One region of the Roseococcus sp. genome, then DNA from elsewhere that is predicted to be linked to it. Evidence: riboswitches for the same ligand, from Rfam matches in the RefSeq annotation. Region 1 holds a riboswitch; each other region holds the start of a gene.
The links. Region 1 has a riboswitch for cobalamin ahead of metE (5-methyltetrahydropteroyltriglutamate--homocysteine S-methyltransferase). Riboswitches for the same ligand answer to the same signal wherever they lie in the genome.

Region 2: linked by a shared signal. The riboswitch ahead of metE (5-methyltetrahydropteroyltriglutamate--homocysteine S-methyltransferase) and the one ahead of metE (5-methyltetrahydropteroyltriglutamate--homocysteine S-methyltransferase) in region 1 are both predicted to bind cobalamin.
Region 3: linked by a shared signal. The riboswitch ahead of ACO057_RS07395 (TonB-dependent receptor plug domain-containing protein) and the one ahead of metE (5-methyltetrahydropteroyltriglutamate--homocysteine S-methyltransferase) in region 1 are both predicted to bind cobalamin.

What each region holds. Positions count from the first base shown of each region.
Region 1 covers NZ_CBDDFJ010000020.1:41,753-47,131, forward strand. Annotated here, with positions in the region: gene metF (methylenetetrahydrofolate reductase [NAD(P)H]) at 1-844, opposite strand, end outside; gene metE (5-methyltetrahydropteroyltriglutamate--homocysteine S-methyltransferase) at 905-3,229, opposite strand; cobalamin riboswitch at 3,334-3,550, opposite strand; gene ACO057_RS10490 (amino acid ABC transporter substrate-binding protein) at 3,972-5,015, opposite strand; gene ACO057_RS10495 (TetR/AcrR family transcriptional regulator) at 5,071-5,379, opposite strand, start outside.
Region 2 covers NZ_CBDDFJ010000036.1:25,129-30,507, reverse strand. Annotated here, with positions in the region: gene ACO057_RS17540 (acetate--CoA ligase family protein) at 1-581, shown strand, start outside; gene ACO057_RS17535 (EipB family protein) at 653-1,474, shown strand; gene ACO057_RS17530 (amidase) at 1,551-2,903, shown strand; cobalamin riboswitch at 2,981-3,177, shown strand; gene metE (5-methyltetrahydropteroyltriglutamate--homocysteine S-methyltransferase) at 3,301-5,379, shown strand, end outside.
Region 3 covers NZ_CBDDFJ010000017.1:185,089-190,467, reverse strand. Annotated here, with positions in the region: gene ACO057_RS07405 (TonB-dependent receptor family protein) at 1-903, shown strand, start outside; gene ACO057_RS07400 (copper chaperone PCu(A)C) at 919-1,779, shown strand; gene ACO057_RS07395 (TonB-dependent receptor plug domain-containing protein) at 1,837-3,786, opposite strand; cobalamin riboswitch at 4,018-4,249, opposite strand; gene ACO057_RS07390 (alpha-hydroxy acid oxidase) at 4,333-5,379, opposite strand.

The sequences.
Region 1 (5,379 bases):
TGGCCTGCAGGATGCGCACCTGCTCGGCCGCCACCGTCGCCGCCACCAGCCGGCGCGTGTCCACATCCTCGTCCAGCCCCTCGAAGAGCCGGCCCAGCCAGTCCGGCACCGAGGCGCCGCACATGGCCGAGAAGCGCTTCAGGCTGGCGAAGTTCGAGACCGGCATGATGCCGGGCACGATCGGCGCCGTGATCCCCGCCGCGTGGCAGCGGTCCAGGAAGCGCAGGTAGATGTCGGTGTCGAAGAAGTATTGCGTCACCGCCCGGCTCGCCCCGGCGTCGATCTTGCGCTTCAGGAAATCGAGATCGGCATCGGCCGAAAGTGCGGCCGGATGGACCTCCGGATAAGCGCCCACGCTGATGTCGAAGTCGCCGATCCGGCGCAGGCCCCGCACCAGGTCCTCCGCCTGGGCATAGCCGCCCGGATGGGGCTCGTAGGTCGCCGCGCCGGCCGGCGGATCGCCGCGCAGGGCGACGATGTGCCGTACCCCGGCCTCCCAATAGGCCTGGGCCACCTCGTCCACTTCCTCGCGGGTCGCGCCCACGCAGGTCAGATGCGCGGCCGGCGTCAGCGAGGTTTCCTTCGCGAGGCGCGCCACCGTGTCATGCGTGCGCGACCGGGTGGAGCCGCCCGCGCCATAGGTCACGGAGACGAAACGAGGCGCCAGAGGCTCCAGCCGGCGGATGCAGGTCCAGAGATCCGCCTCAAGCTTCTCGTTCTTGGGCGGGAAGAACTCGAAGGACAGCTTGGGGGCCGGAAGGCTCGACGGCGTAGGCAGGGTCGGCACGCGCGGCGACGTCACCCAGCGCGTCAGCGTGGAGTCCAGATTCGGCATGTTGCTCATTGGAAGATCCCCCGGGAGTAGTGCGTGGCCACCCCGAGCGGAGCGGCCACGCGTTTCAGGTCAGGCCGAAACCAGGGCGCGGACCTTCCGCGCGGCCTCGACCATGTTGATCAGCGCGGCCTCGGTTTCGGGCCATTTCCGGGTCTTGAGGCCGCAGTCGGGGTTCACCCAGAGCTGATCCGGGGAGAGGCGGCTGCGGGCGGCCTCCAGCAGCTCCGTCATCTCCTCGACCGCCGGGACGCGCGGCGAGTGGATGTCGTAGACACCGGGGCCGATTTCCGCGGGGTAACGGTACTCGGCGAAGGCGCCCAGCAGCTCCATCTTCGAGCGTGCCGTCTCAATCGAGATCACGTCGGCGTCCATGTCGCCGATCGCCTCGATGATGTCGTTGAACTCCGAGTAGCACATGTGCGTGTGGATCTGGGTCTTGTCCGCCACCCCCGAAGCCGTCAGGCGGAAGCTCTCCACCGCCCAGCCGAGGTAGTGCTGCCAGTCGCCGCGGCGCAGCGGCAGGCCCTCGCGCAGCGCGGCCTCGTCGATCTGGATGATCTTGGCTCCGGCCTTCTCCAGATCCACCACCTCGTCGCGGATCGCCAGCGCGATCTGCTTGCAGGCCAACGAACGCGGCACGTCGTCGCGGACGAAGGACCAGTTCAGGATGGTGACGGGGCCCGTCAGCATGCCCTTCATCGGCTTGGTCGCCACGCCTTGCGAGAACTTCCACCACTCCACGGTCATCGCCTTCGGCCGCGACACGTCGCCGAAGAGGATCGGCGGCCGCACGCAGCGCGAGCCGTAGGACTGCACCCAGCCGCTCTTGCTGAACACGAAGCCCGAGAGCTGCTCGCCGAAATACTGCACCATGTCGTTGCGCTCGAACTCGCCATGCACCAGCACGTCCAGGCCGATCTGCTCCTGCCACTTCACGGTGCGGGCCGTTTCCTCGCGGAGGAAGGCATTGTACTCGGCGTCGGTCATCGTCCCCTTGCCATGGGCGGCACGCGCCTTGCGGACATCCTCGGTCTGCGGGAAGGAGCCGATGGTCGTGGTCGGGAAGGCCGGCAGGCCCAACGCCCCGATCTGTGCCTGGCGCCGCTCGGCGAAGACCGAGTGGCGGCGGGCCATCTGGGCCGTCACCTTCGCCAGGCGCGCGCCCACGGCGGCGTCGTGGATCTTGGGCGAGGTCTTGCGCAGCTTCGCCGCGGCGGTCGAGGCGGCGAGCTTGTCCGCGACAGCGGCGCGGCCCTCGTTCAAGGCCTTGGCCAGGATGGCAAGCTCCTCGATCTTCTGCACGGCGAAGGCCAGCCAGCCCTTCACGTCGGGATCGATCGCATTCTCGGCATCGAGGTCGATCGGGGTGTGGAGCAGCGAGCAGGAGGGCGCCAGCACGACCTTGCGGCCCGACTTCACCACCGGCTCGACGCGGTCGAGGATGGCTTCGAGGTCGGCGCGCCAGACGTTGCGGCCGTCGATCACGCCGAGCGAGAGGACGAGGTCCTTCGGCGCATTCAGCACGGCGCTCAGCTGATCCGGGGCACGGATCAGGTCGAGGTGCAGGCCGGCCACGGGCAGGGCCAGGGCGGCCTCGAGGTTGTCGCCGAGGCCGCCGAAATAGGTGGTCAGCATCAGCTTCACGGAGGGTACGGCCTTGGCGAGATGCGCATAGGCCTCGGCCAGGAGCTCACGCTCCTCGTCGTTCAGGTCGAGGACGAGGCAAGGCTCGTCGATCTGCACCCATTCGGCGCCGGCGGCGGAGAGCTTGCCCAGCACCTCGGCATAGACCGGCAGCAGCGCGCGCAGCAGCTCCTTGCGGTGCAGACCCTCGGTGTGGCTCTTGCCGAGCTTGAGGTAGGTGACCGGGCCGACCAGGACGGGGCGGGTCGCGACGCCCTGGGCCTTCGCCTCCAGATACTCGTCGATCACCTTGGTGGAGGAGAGCGCGAAGGCCTGGCCCGAGGAGAATTCCGGCACGAGGTAGTGGTAGTTCGTGTCGAACCACTTGGTCATCTCGGAGGCGGGGACGTCGATCGCCTTGTGGGTGCAGCCGGCGCCGCACTCGGCATGCGCATCGCCCTGGGCACCGCGTGCCATGGCGAAATAGGTGTCGAGGTCCACCGGACCGCCCTTCCAGCCGTAGATGGCCGGCACGGCGCCGACCATGGCGCTGGTGTCGAGCACCTGGTCGTAGAAGGAGAAATCGTTGCTCGGGATGATGTCGGCGCCCAGTGCCTTCTGCCGGGCCCAGGTCCTGGCGCGCAGCTCGGCCGCGACGGCGAGCAGGTCGGTGCGGCTGGACTTGCCGGACCAATAGCGCTCGAGCGCGGTCTTCAGCTCGCGGCGCGGGCCGATGCGGGGGAAGCCGAGGGTGGCAACGGAAACGGTCATGAACCTCACCTGTGTCGTTGTGACGAGGACAGCCGGGCGCGCGCCCACGCGCGGCGGTTTGCACCGATCGCGGGCCAATCGCGACCTGACCGGGCACCCCGCCGGAGGACGTATGTGTCGAGGCAGGTCTCCTGGCTCGCGGGTCATCGCCTCGATCCCCCTTCCCAGGGCCCGAAGGCCCCAGTGGTTCCGGATCTCGGCTCGCCGCTCACAGTTGCGGGGGCAGCCCCGGCATCAGCGGCGAACCGCCTGCACCGGATTCCCTCTTAGCCCCCGCGACGCGAGGACGCGCCCGGGGGAACCTAGACGATCCTCCATAGGCTCATTGCCGGAGCAGAGTCAAACGACATAATGATATGCTTATGTAAGCAAGGGTTGACCGATGTCGCGTTCTGCAACGGAGGAGCGGCACGGCCTGGCGGGGCTCCAAGCGATGCGAACGGCCCCATCCGAAAGGGGTTGACTGGCGGAGGGTGAGCCAATCGGTGACCCGATGCTCAAAGTGCAGGCGCACCTGCGTCGCGAGTGAGCGGTAGATGTAAAAGCACCTCGCCCGGACAATCGGACGAGGTGCTGGAACAAACGACAGGGAGGGCAGAATCTTCTTCTGCGAAGCAAAATACCCTTGGCATGAACCTCAAATTCGTACTTACGAGACGGATCTCACTTCAGTAAATCTGCTTCCATTCAATCCGACCTGAACTTCGGCACACGGCGCAAATCGCCCAGTCAATTTTCGGAATTACTGGACCGGCGCACCGTACATGATGCCGCCATCGGTCCAGAGCCGGTTAATGCCCCGAGGTGTAGGCGTCTGGCTGGCCTCGCCAAAGTGACGGTCATACAGCTGGCCGTAGTTTCCGACGGCCTGAATGGCCGAGATCGCCCAGCGGTTGTCGAGGCCCATCATCCGGCCGTGATCGCCCGCGACACCGAGCAGCCGTCGCACCAGCGGATTTGTGCTGGTGAGCATCTGCTCGGAATTTTCCCGGGTGATGCCGAGCTCTTCCGCATTGATCAGCGCCTGTACCGTCCAGCGCACGATGTCGAGCCAATTGTCATCGCCCTTACGAACGTAGGTGCCCAGCGGCTCTTTGCTGATCCGATCCGGGAGGACGACATGTTCCGCCGGATTCTGCAGACCCGAGCGGAGACCCGCCAGAAGGGAGGCGTCATTGGTGATGGCGTCACACCGACCGGAGCCATAGGCGGCAATCACCTCGTCCGTGCGATCAAACAGGATGATCGTGATGCGAAGGCCGATAGACCGCGCCCATTCCGCGGCGTTGATCTCGGCCCGGCCGCCGGCAGGGGCACAAACCGTCGCTCCCTGAAGCTCCCGCGCCGATTGCAGACCAAGCGAGGTGCGCGTGAGGAATCCCTGCCCGTCGTAATAGTGGGTGCTCGCGAAGACGAGGCCGTTTGCCGCCTCCCGCGTGTGGGTCCAGGTCATCGACTGGGCGGCCAGATCGACCGCGCCGGACTGAAGATTCAACACGCGCTGCGAGGACGAGGTCGTGACGAACCGAACCCGGCTGGCGTCACCGAAGACGGCTGCCGCCACGGCCCGACAGATGTCGGCGTCGATGCCCTGCGGGACGCCGCGGCTGTCGAAGGCGCTAAAGCCGGGGCTCGCACCGCCTGTCGAGCACAGGAGATGGCCGCGCTCTCGCACCGTCGCGAGTGTCGAGCCTATCTGCGGTTGCGCATGGACTTCCGCTCCCTGAGCGAACAACATCGCCGCCAAAGTTGCCATCGCCAGTATCTTATTTGATTTGTAAATCATATTTATTTTCCTCTTTATTTTATATTATTCCGGAATAAATTCTACTTTCGTTGCATTACTGCGAGGATGCTGCCGGAAGATCGGATCCACCCGCCATATCAAGAAGTATTTCCGCCACCCGACTACGCTGCTCGTCGCTAAAGGGGGAAAGCCCGAACAATTCCACGAACCACAATCCCTCGACGGCGAGATGGACAATCGAGGTACGCTCGAAACCAAGCCCGGAGCTCATGCCTTCAAGGCGCTCCTTGAAGTATTTGCGGCCAGATTCGCCGCTCCATACTCCCGATAATTTGAGTTTTGCGCTGGCCGAATCCAGATTTGAGTGATTGTTCATGGAGGATATCGCGTACCCCTCAAGTTC
Region 2 (5,379 bases), on a different contig from region 1:
CGAAAGATGCCGCCGGCGCCGTGGCGGCCGCGACCGCCCTCGGCTTCCCGGTGGTGCTGAAGGTCGACAGCCCCGACATCGCCCACAAGACCGAGGTGGGCGGCGTGCAGCTCAATCTCGCCGACGCCGCCGCCGTCTCCTCCGCCTTCGATCGTATCCTTCAGGGCGCCGCCACTCACGCGCCCCAGGCCCAGATCGACGGCGTGCTGGTCCAGCGCATGGAGGCGCGTGGCGTCGAGCTCATCCTGGGCGCGAGCCGCGATCCGCAATTCGGCACCATGGTCCTGGTCGGTCTCGGCGGCGTGCAGGCGGAGCTCTGGAAGGACGTGACGCTCGACGTGGCGCCGGTCTCTCCGGAGGGTGCCCTGGCGATGCTGAAATCGCTCAAGGCCTTCCCGCTTCTGGATGGCTTCCGTGGCAGTGCAAAGGTCGACCTCGAAGCCGTCGCGGCGGCGGTCGCCCGCTTCTCCGGCTTCGCCGCGGCCCTCGGCGACCGGCTCGAGGAGGCGGAGATCAATCCGCTCGTCTGCCGGGAGAACGGCTGCGTCGCGGTGGATGGCTTGATGAAGCTCGCCGGCTGATCTCCGAACCCTTCCGGAGCATTACGACGAGAGCGATTACACGGCGGGGCTTCTCGGTTATGCTCCGCCACATGATCATCCGAACCGTCCTGGCCGCGCTGCTCTCGGCCGCGCTGCTGACCCCCGCCATGGCGGAAAACGAGCCCGGGACCGAGCATATGCTCGCCCACCGGGCCGCCTATCGCCTCGTCTTGGACAGCGTGCGCGACAACGCCTCCGTGGTGCGGGCCGAGGGCGTCATGCTCTTCGAGGTGGTGGATGCCTGCGACGCCTGGGCCTCGCGCCAGCGCTTCACCCTCATGATCTCCGATCGCGACGGCAATACGATCGAGACCAGTTCGGATTATTCCACGCTGGAAGCCAAGGACGGCTCCTCCATTCGCTTCTCCCTCACCCAGATGACGGAGGGCGCCGTGACCTCGCGCATCGCCGGCGAGGCGACGCTGACGCCCCAGGGCGGCCGCGCCGTCTATTCCGAGCCGGCCAATACGCAGGAGGACCTGCCCCCCGGCACCATCCTGCCGATGATCCACACGCTCCGCAGCCTGGCCGCGGCCCGGACGAATCAGCGGATCTTCACCGCGCCCCTCTTCGACGGCACCAGCGCTGACGGCGCACAGGACACGACCACGATCTTCACGGGCGGCTGGACCCAGCCGCAGCCCAATCCGGCCTTTCCGCTGCTGGCCGAGATCGGCAGCGCGCGCATGCGCATCGCCTTCTTCGATCGCAATGTCAGCGGCCAGAACGGCGGCGCCGGCACGCCCGACTATGAGGTCAGCATGCGCTACTTCGAGAACGGCGTGGCCGACGAGCTGAAGATGGATTTTGGCGAGTTCGTCGTGGATGGCCGCCTCGGCGAGCTCCAGCCCATCCCCTCGCCCTGCGGATGACGTTCTGAACGGGGCGGGTTTCGCCTTTCGCGGCCTGCCCGCATAGTCGCACCCGCAAGCTTTCGCAGGACGACCCATGCCCCGCCACGCCTTCCCCACGATCGCCGATGCCGCCGAGGCCCTGGAACGCGGCAGCGTCACCGCCGCCGCGCTGGTCGAGGATGCTCTCGCCCGCATGGATCACGGCGAAGGGCCGAGGGTCTTCACCGAGATCCACGCCAAATCCGCCCGGGATTCGGCGCTGGCCATGGATCAGCTTCGCCTGGTCGGCCGCGCGCCGAGCCGCTTCGCCGGCATCCCGATCACCATCAAGGACCTCTTCGACGAGGCTGGTCATGTCAGCCGCGCCGGCTCCGTGGCGCGGGACGGGGCGGCCCCCGCCCTGGCGACCGCGCCCGTGGTGGCGCGGCTGCAGCGCCAGGGCTTCGTGGTGCTCGGCCGGACCAATATGACGGAATTCGCGTTTTCGGGCCTCGGCGTGAACCCGCATTACGGCACGCCGAAATCGGCCTGGGACCGCGAGACGGGCCGGCTGCCCGGCGGCTCCTCCTCGGGCGCGGGCGTGGCGGCGGCGGATGGCATGGGCTTCGGCGGGTTGGGCACCGACACGGGTGGCTCCTGCCGCATCCCGGCGGCGCTGAACGGCGTGGTCGGCTTCAAGCCGACGGCGCGGCGCGTGCCGATCGACGGCGTGGTACCGCTCTCCGTCTCGCTGGACTCGGTGGGCCCGCTGGCCCGCTCCGTGGCCTGCTGCCATGTGCTGGACGCCTTCATCTCCGGTGCGGATGATGCGCCGGCCCTGCCGGAAATCAGCCTCGCCGGCCTGCGCTTCGGCGTGCTGCACAATATCGTCGAGGACGGCATGGAGGGTGAGGTCGCGCGGCCCTATGCCCGGGCGCTCGCTTTGCTGGAGCAGGCCGGGGCGACACTGGTCGACCTTACCTTGCCCGAACTCGAGCGCCTGCCGCAGATCAATGCGAAGGGCGGGCTGACGGCATCGGAGGCCTATGCCTGGCACCAGGCGCTGATCGCCAGCGACGGACCGCGCTACGACCCGCTGATCCTGAAGCGGATCATGCGCGGGGAGAAGATGAGCGCGGCGGACTACCTGGCCGCGGTGCAGGGCCGCGCGGAGGTCATCGCGGCGACCGCCGCCCGGACGGCGCCCTTCGACGCGGTGATCTGCCCGACGGTGCCGCTGGCGCCGCCGCCCATCGCCGCCGTGGCGGAGGAGAGCGAGTACAATCGCATCAACCTGCTGCTGCTGCGCAACACCTCCATCGCGAACGCCCTCGACCGATGCGCGATCAGCCTGCCCTGCCACCTTCCGGGCGAAGCTCCCGCCGGGCTCATGCTGATGGGCGAAGCCATGGGGGATGCGCGACTCTTCGCGATTTCGGCGGCCGTGGAACGCATCCTGGACGTCTAGAAAAGAAAATGCCCCCGCTCGATATTGGGATATAAGCATTTCTTTATCAGGCGGTTGACAGACGCTGCTGGACGGAGGATTTTCCGCCCCATCGAGGTTCTGCGCGCCCGCTTGCGCGCAGCTAAGAGGGAAGCCGGTGCGATGCCGGCGCTGCCCCCGCAACTGTCAGCGGCGAGCGACTGTCCAATCACGTCACTGGGGCCCCGGCCCTGGGAAGACAGGACCGTCGCGGCGACCCGTGAGCCAGGAGACCTGCCTCGACAGATAACGTCCTCCGGCGGGGTGCCCGGTCAGGTCGCGCGCAAGCTGCGACGGGCTGCTTCTTGACTGGATCGCACCCGCGCGGAGGCTAGCACGTGCCCCGTCAAACCTCGCCATAAACTAGGTAGAGGTTGCCATGACAGTCACCGTCGCCACCCTCGGCTTCCCCCGCATGGGACCGAAGCGTGAGCTCAAGGTCGCGCTGGAATCCTATTGGGCTGGCACGACCGAGGCCGAAGCACTTCTTTCCGTCGCGAGCGACCTGCGCGCGCAGAACTGGAAACGCCAGCGCGATCTCGGCGCCAACGTCATCCCCTCCAACGATTTCTCCGTCTATGACCATGTGCTGGACACGACCGCCATGGTCGGCGCGGTGCCTGCAATCTATGGCTGGACGGATCGGCAGGTCGGCCTCGAAACCTACTTCGCCATGGCGCGCGGCTCGCGCACCGGCAGCGCGGCGGCCGAAAGCTGCTGCACCGGTCATGGGCCCGCCCATGGCGGCAACGGCGCCCCCGCCGCTGAGATGACCAAGTGGTTCGATACGAACTACCATTACCTCGTGCCCGAATTCACCCCGGAGCAGACCTTCCGGCTGGCCTCGACCAAGGCGCTCGACCACTACCTGGCGGCCAAGGCCCTCGGCATCGAAACGCGGCCCGTCCTGGTCGGCCCGGTGACCTATCTGCTGCTCGGCAAGGCCAAGGGCGAGGCCTTCGATCCGCTGACGCTGCTTCCCCGCTTGCTCCCGGTCTATGTCGAGGTGCTGCAGTCGCTGGCCCGCGCCGGCGCCAGGTGGGTGCAGATCGACGAGCCGGCTTTGGTCATGGACCTCTCCGACGCCGCGCGCGCCGCCTATGCCGGGGCCTATGCCGCCCTCTCGACGGCGGCCCTCGGCCTGCGGGTGATGTTGACGACCTATTTCGGCGCGCTGTCCGACAATCTCGACACGGTCCTCTCCCTGCCGGTCCATGGCTTGCATATCGATCTCGTCCGCGCGCCGGAGCAGCTCCTCCCCGTCCTGGATGGCGCGCGGCCGGATCTGATGCTGTCGCTCGGCGTGATCGACGGGCGCAATGTGTGGAAGGCGGACCTGAACGCCATTCTCGACCGCATCGAGCCCGTCGTCGCCGCCGGTCGCGACGTCATCCTGGCCCCCTCCTGCTCCCTGCTGCATGCACCGATCGACCTGGCCCGCGAGGCCGCCATGGATCCGCAGGTGAAGGACTGGCTGGCCTTCGCTCTCCAGAAGATCGCGGAGCTGGCCACGCTCGCGAAGGCGCTCAACGAGGGCCGCGCTTCCGTGCGCGACCAGCTGGATGCCTCGACCGCCTCCGTCGCCTCGCGCCGAAGCTCCGCGCGGATCCACAATCCGGCGGTGCAGGCCCGCGCGGCGCAGCGGGATCCGGCGCTGTCGCAGCGCGCCTCGGCCTTTGAGGCGCGACGCGGCCTGCAGCGGCGGAAGCTCGGGCTGCCCAGCTATCCCACCACGACGATCGGCTCCTTCCCGCAGACCGACGAGGTGCGCAAGGCGCGTGCCGACCATGACCGCGGTCTTCTCGCCGACGTGGCCTACGAAACCTTCCTGCGCAGGCAGACGGCGCTGACGATCGGCTGGCAGGAAGCCGTGGGTCTCGACGTGCTGGTGCATGGCGAGTTCGAGCGCAACGACATGGTGCAGTATTTCGGCGAGCAGCTCTCCGGGTTCGTCTTCACGAAATACGCCTGGGTGCAGTCCTATGGCTCACGCTGCGTCCGCCCGCCGATCATCTATGGCGACGTCGCGCGGCCGAAGCCGATGACCGTCGAATGGTGGCGCTATGCGCAGTCGCTCACCGAACGCCCGATGAAGGGCATGCTCACCGGCCCCGTGACGATCCTGAACTGGTCCTTCGTGCGCGACGACCAGCCGCGCGCGGCGACCTGCCGTCAGCTCGCCTTCGCCATTCGCGACGAGGTGATGGACCTGGAGACCGCGGGGGCCGCCATCATCCAGATCGACGAGGCCGCCCTGCGCGAGGGCCTGCCCCTGCGCAAGGGCGACTGGGGCGACTACCTCGACTGGGCGGTGGAGTGCTTCCGCATCACGGCCTCGGGCGTGGCGGATGCGACGCAGATCCACACCCACATGTGCTACTCGGAATTCAACGACATCATCGCCTCGATCGGCGCGATGGATGCGGATGTCATTTCCATCGAAACCGCGCGCTCGAAG
Region 3 (5,379 bases), on a different contig from region 1:
GTCAGCGGCTATTTCGAGAACAGCCTCTACGTCCTGCCGCGGCTGGCCATCGTGACCGGCCTGTCGGGCGGTGGCGCGACGCGGTCCAGCGACAACCGGCTGAATGCGGCGCAGAGCGGCTCGGGCCGCTGGAACTGGATCAACCCCCGGGCCGGCCTGCTCTGGCAGGCGACGCCTACGGTTCAGGCCTATGGCAACGTCACCTGGTCCACCGAGCCGCCGACCCTGTCGGACCTCGTCTCGCTCGTGCCGCTCGGCGGGTTCAGCCTGCTGAAGCCGCAGCGCGCGACCACGCTGGAGATCGGCACGCGCGGCACGGCCGGGCGCTTCGGCTTCGAGGTGGCGGCCTACCGCAGCTGGATCGACAAGGAGATCCAGCTGTTCATGGGGCCGACCTCCGGCAGCAGCTACGCGCAGAATGCCGATCGTACGATCCACCAGGGCGTCGAACTGGCCGGAACGGTCGAGGCGGCCCGCAACATCTTCGCTGCCGGCGACGGCGTGACGCTGCGCGGCGCCTATACCTTCAGCGACTTCGCCTTCGATGGGGACCGGACCTACCGCAACAACCAGTTGCCGGGCGTGCCGCGCCACGTGCTGCGGGCCGAGGCGCGCTATCGCCACGCTGGCGGCTTCTGGGTCGCCCCCAATGTCGACTACGTCCCGGAAGGCTTCTTCGTGGACAATGCCAATACGGTGCGCACCAACAGCTACGCGCTGATCGGCCTGCGTGCCGGTGCCGATTTCCTGGATGGCCGCCTCGGCGTCTTCCTGGAGGCGCGCAATCTGGCCGATCGGCGTTATATCTCCTCCGCCTCCGTTGCGCCCGTCGCGGGCAACCAGGCCCTGTTCGAACCGGGCTTCGGGCGCTCCGCCTATGCCGGCGCGCGCTACCGCTTCTGAAGAAGGAACGTCTCCATGAAAAAGCTCCTCGCCGTCCTCCTCGCCGCCACGGCCACGCCGGCCGCGGCGCATGTCGTCCTCAGTCCCACGCAGGCGCAGCCGGCCAGCTACACGCGGCTCGCTCTGGGTGTCGGCCATGGCTGCGGCGGCGCCGCGACCACGGCCATCGAAGTGGCGCTGCCCCCGGGCATGACCGTCGCGCGGCCCATGCCCAAGCCAGGCTGGGAGATCGCCATCGAGCCCGGCGCCTCCATCGCCTGGCGCGGCGGCTCGCTGCCGGATGCCCATTACGACGAGTTCGTGATGATGGTCCGCACGCCCGATCGCGGCGGCGAGGCCCTGGCCTTCCCGGTGACGCAGCGCTGCGGCGAGACGGTCGCGGCCTGGACGCAGCTGGCGGTCGAGGGCGAACCGCGCCCGCGCTTCCCCGCGCCCATGCTGCAGCTCGCCCAGGCGCCGGCAGCTTCGGGGGCGGTGACCGTCGGTCCGATAGCGGTGGAAGGCGGCTGGACGCGCGCGGCGGGGCAGGGCGCGCAGGGCGCGGGCTTCTTCAGCATCCGCAACACCGGCGCGCAGGCCGATACCCTGGTCGCGGCGAGTTCGCCCGCGGCGGCGCGGGTGGAACTGCATACCAGCCTGCGCGAGGGCGATGTGATGCGGATGCGTCCGGTCGAGAGCATCCCGCTTCCCGCCGGCGGCAGCGTGGCGCTGGCGCCGGGTGGGCTGCACATGATGCTGATCGGCCTGACGCGCCCGCTCGTGGTGGGCCAGACCATTCCGGTCAGCCTGCGCTTCGAGCGCGCGGGCCAGGTGACAGTGAACCTGACGGTCCAGGCCGCCGGGGCCCGCGCCCCGGCGCAGGGCCACCAGCACTGAACGGTTCGAAAATCTTCGCGGGAAGCCCGGGCACGACCCGGGCTTCCTCGCGACGGATCAGAAGCTGACCCGCACGCCGCCGAAGCCGCCGATCCCAGGCGGCTGGAAGCCATAGACCTCCTGGTACCGCTGGTCGAAGGCGTTCTCCACCCGGCCGAAGACCTCGACCTGCGGCGTCACCCGGTAGGAAACCGCGATCCGCGCCAAAGTGTAGGGCGAAAGGGTTCGCCGCCCGCCGCCCGCTCCGAAGAAGCTGTCCTGCGTCGTACCGTTATAGACGAGCCCGAAGTTGACCCGCATCGCCTCGACCGGCCGCAGCGTGACGTTGAGCGAGGCGGCGTTGCGCGGCCGGCGCACGAGCTGGAGCCCGTTCTGCGACGGCGTGACGGAGGAGACGATGTTGCTGTCCGTCAGGGTGTAGCTGGCCACGATGCTGGCCCATCGCGTCGGCTCCAGCCGCGCCGTAAGCTCGACGCCCTGCGCCTCGTTCTCGCCGATATTGTTGAGGCGGAAAGGGAAGACGCCGGTGTTGAAGGCGATGAAGTCCTTCACGCGGTTGTTGAAATAGGTCGCGCCCAGGAGGATGCGGCGATTGAGGAATTCCTGGTCCACGCCGAGTTCCCAGCCACGCGTCCGCTCCGGGCGCAGGTTCGGGTTCGGGACGAAGGAGGCCGAGGGAACGAAATACATCTCGCTGAAGGAGGGCGGCGCGAAGCCCGTGCCGTAGGTGGCGCGGAACTTGGTGCCCCAGGACGGGATCCGATAGGCCCCGGTGAAGCGATAGGTGGTCGCGCCGCCGAAGAAATCGTTCTCGTCGTGCCGGACGCCGCCGGTCAGGGTCAGCCGATCGAAGAGGTCGATCTGCTGCTGGGCCCAGACGCCGGTGTTCTGCACATCCGGCGCGACGAAGCGCTGCAGCGACCCGTAGAGGAGCTGGCGGTTGCCCTCGCGCTGCCAGTCGACGCCGAAGGTCGTCACCGCATTGGGGATGATGCGGATATTGGTCTGATACTCGGTGCGGAGCCGATCCGTGCTGGTGCGGCTCAGCAACTGGCTCGCCAGCCGGCTCTCACGCTCGAAGGAGCCGCCCGAGACGGTGAAGATATTCTCCATGCGGCCGTCGAAGAGATTCAGGAACGCCGTTCCCCGGCCGACCGTGCTGCGGTAGCGGAAATTATCCAGCGTATCGATGGCCAGGCCCGTGACGTAGTCCTGCCCGTCGGTATCGCCGCGGCTGCCCGTGTGGCGGAAGCTGCCTTCGAAGCGGAGATTGTCGTTCACGCGCAGCCCCGCGCGGCCGCCCACGGTGTAGTTGCGATAGCCGTCGTTCTCGCGCCCCCCGGGGGCCGTGACCGTCCCCGCCGAGGCGAGGCGCCCGCCATAGAGGTTGTAGTCGTAGCGCTCGCCTCCGCCGGAGATACCCGCCCGCAGATTGGTCGTCCCGAAGCTGCCGCCCTCGATGGAGGCATTGACGCGCGGAGGCCCCGCCTCGCCACGGCGGGTGGTGATGCTGATCACGCCGCCTGCCGCATCGGCGCCATAGACCATCGATTGCGGGCCGCGCAGGACCTCGATGCGCTCGATCTCATTGGTCGTGAGCTGGGTGATGTCGAACTCGTTGTCGTTCGGGTCGTTCATCTTCACGCCGTCGAGCAGGACGAGCGTGTGATTGCCCTCGCCGCCGCGAATGCGAACCTGGCCCGGGCCGCTGCGCTGGCCGTTCTGATTGACGGAGAGGCCGGGCACTTCGCGCAGCGCGTCGATGACCTGGGTGATCTGCCGTTCGCGCAGTTCCTCACCCGTGATGATCGTGACCGAGCTGCCGACCTGCGAGAGGGGCACGGGCGTGCGCGTCTCGATCACGGTGAGTTCGGGCAGCGGCACGATGTTGGACGCGACCGGGGCGGACGCAGCCGGGGTGGACGGTGTCGGGTCGGATGAGGTTTGGGCGGCCGCGATCTGGGTGGTGCCCAGGAGCATGGCAAGGAGGTAGCGGGTCTTCGGCATGGCCGCGGACTTTCGATTCTTGGGGGATGTCATGGCGTGTCGCCGGAGAAGCGCTTGAAGCTTGGCGGCCCCGGAGGGCCTGGCCGTCGTCCGGATCACAGAAGGATGAAGAGGGGCCCCGAGCGGCCCAGGGCATCGCCGAAGCGCGCCGGAATCGGAGGCGGGAAAGCCGTCATCGCGTCACCTGTCCCCGGAGCGCCCCGCCCGGATCGTCGTGGGTTACGACGGCCCTGCAGCGCATCGGCAAGGGCAGGTCTCCTGGCTCGCGGGTCGTCGACATTGGCCCGACCTTCCCGCGGCTCTCGCCGTAGTGGCCCGCCTTTCGGCGGAAGGGCCAGCGTCTCACCGCTGACAGTTGCGGGGGCAGCTGCCGACTTGCCCGGAACGGAGGATGATCCCCCCGGCGGACGCACGGCATTCCCTTTTCACCCACTCGCGCGGGACCATTGCGCCGGCAGTATTAGAAAATACCGTCCGGCCGATCAATGCCGCAGGGTCGATCGCGCGATGTGCGGGGCGCGCTGCGGCCGGAAAGCCACAGGCGCATCATTCCCAGATCACCGACCGGTCGATCGCTTCCAGATTGGCGCATCCCGTCAGCGTCATCGCGATTTCGAGTTCCGTGCGCAGGATCTTCACGACATGCGCCACGCCGACGGGGCCGCCCACCGCCAGGCCGTAGATATAGGGCCGCCCGATCAGCACCGCCTTGGCGCCGAGGGCGAGCGCCTTCAGCACGTCGCTGCCGCGGCGGATGCCGCCATCCATGAGGATCGGGACGCGCCCGGCCACCACCTCGGCGATGCGCGGCAGGGCCTCGATACTGGCCGGCGCGGTGTCGAGCGCGCGGCCGCCGTGGTTGGAGACGATGATCCCGTCCACGCCCTCCGCGATGGCGCGGGCGGCGTCGGCGGGGGACATGATGCCCTTCAGCAGCAGCGGCAGCCGCGTGATCGAGCGCAGCCAGGCGATGTCCTTCCAGGTCGCCGCGCCGGCGAGCAGGCCGCGGAACACCTCGCTCTCATGCGGCTCCGCCCTGGGCGGGGGCGGGGGGATCATGCCCTGGAGGTTCACCGCCTCGACCCCGGGCGGCAACCCGAAGCCCGCGCGCTGCTCGCGGTTGCGCAAGGTGACGGGGGCGTCGACGGTGAGGACGAGAGCGCGATAGCCGGCCTGTTCCGCGCGTGTGACGAGCGATTGAGTAAATATCCGGTCATACTGAAGATACAATTGGAACCAGAGCGGGGAGGTCGCCTGCCGCGCGATCTGCTCGATCGGAACGCTCGCGCTGGTGCTGACGACCATGCCCGCGCGGATGGCGCTGGCTCCGAAGGCGGTGGCCAGTTCGCCATCGGGATGGACCAGGCGGTGAAAAGCCACCGGCGCGAGAAAAATCGGATGCTCGAATGAATCGCCGAAAAGGGTCAGGCGGGTATGTGCGCCGGACATATCGGTCATGACTCGGCCTTGGAGCCGAAGCCGCTCGAAAGCCTCGCGATTCGCCCGCAGCGTTCGTTCGTCGGCCGTTCCGGTGGAGATATAGGCCCAGGCATTCTCGCCCATGCGCTCACGCGCATGCGGCTCATAATCCAT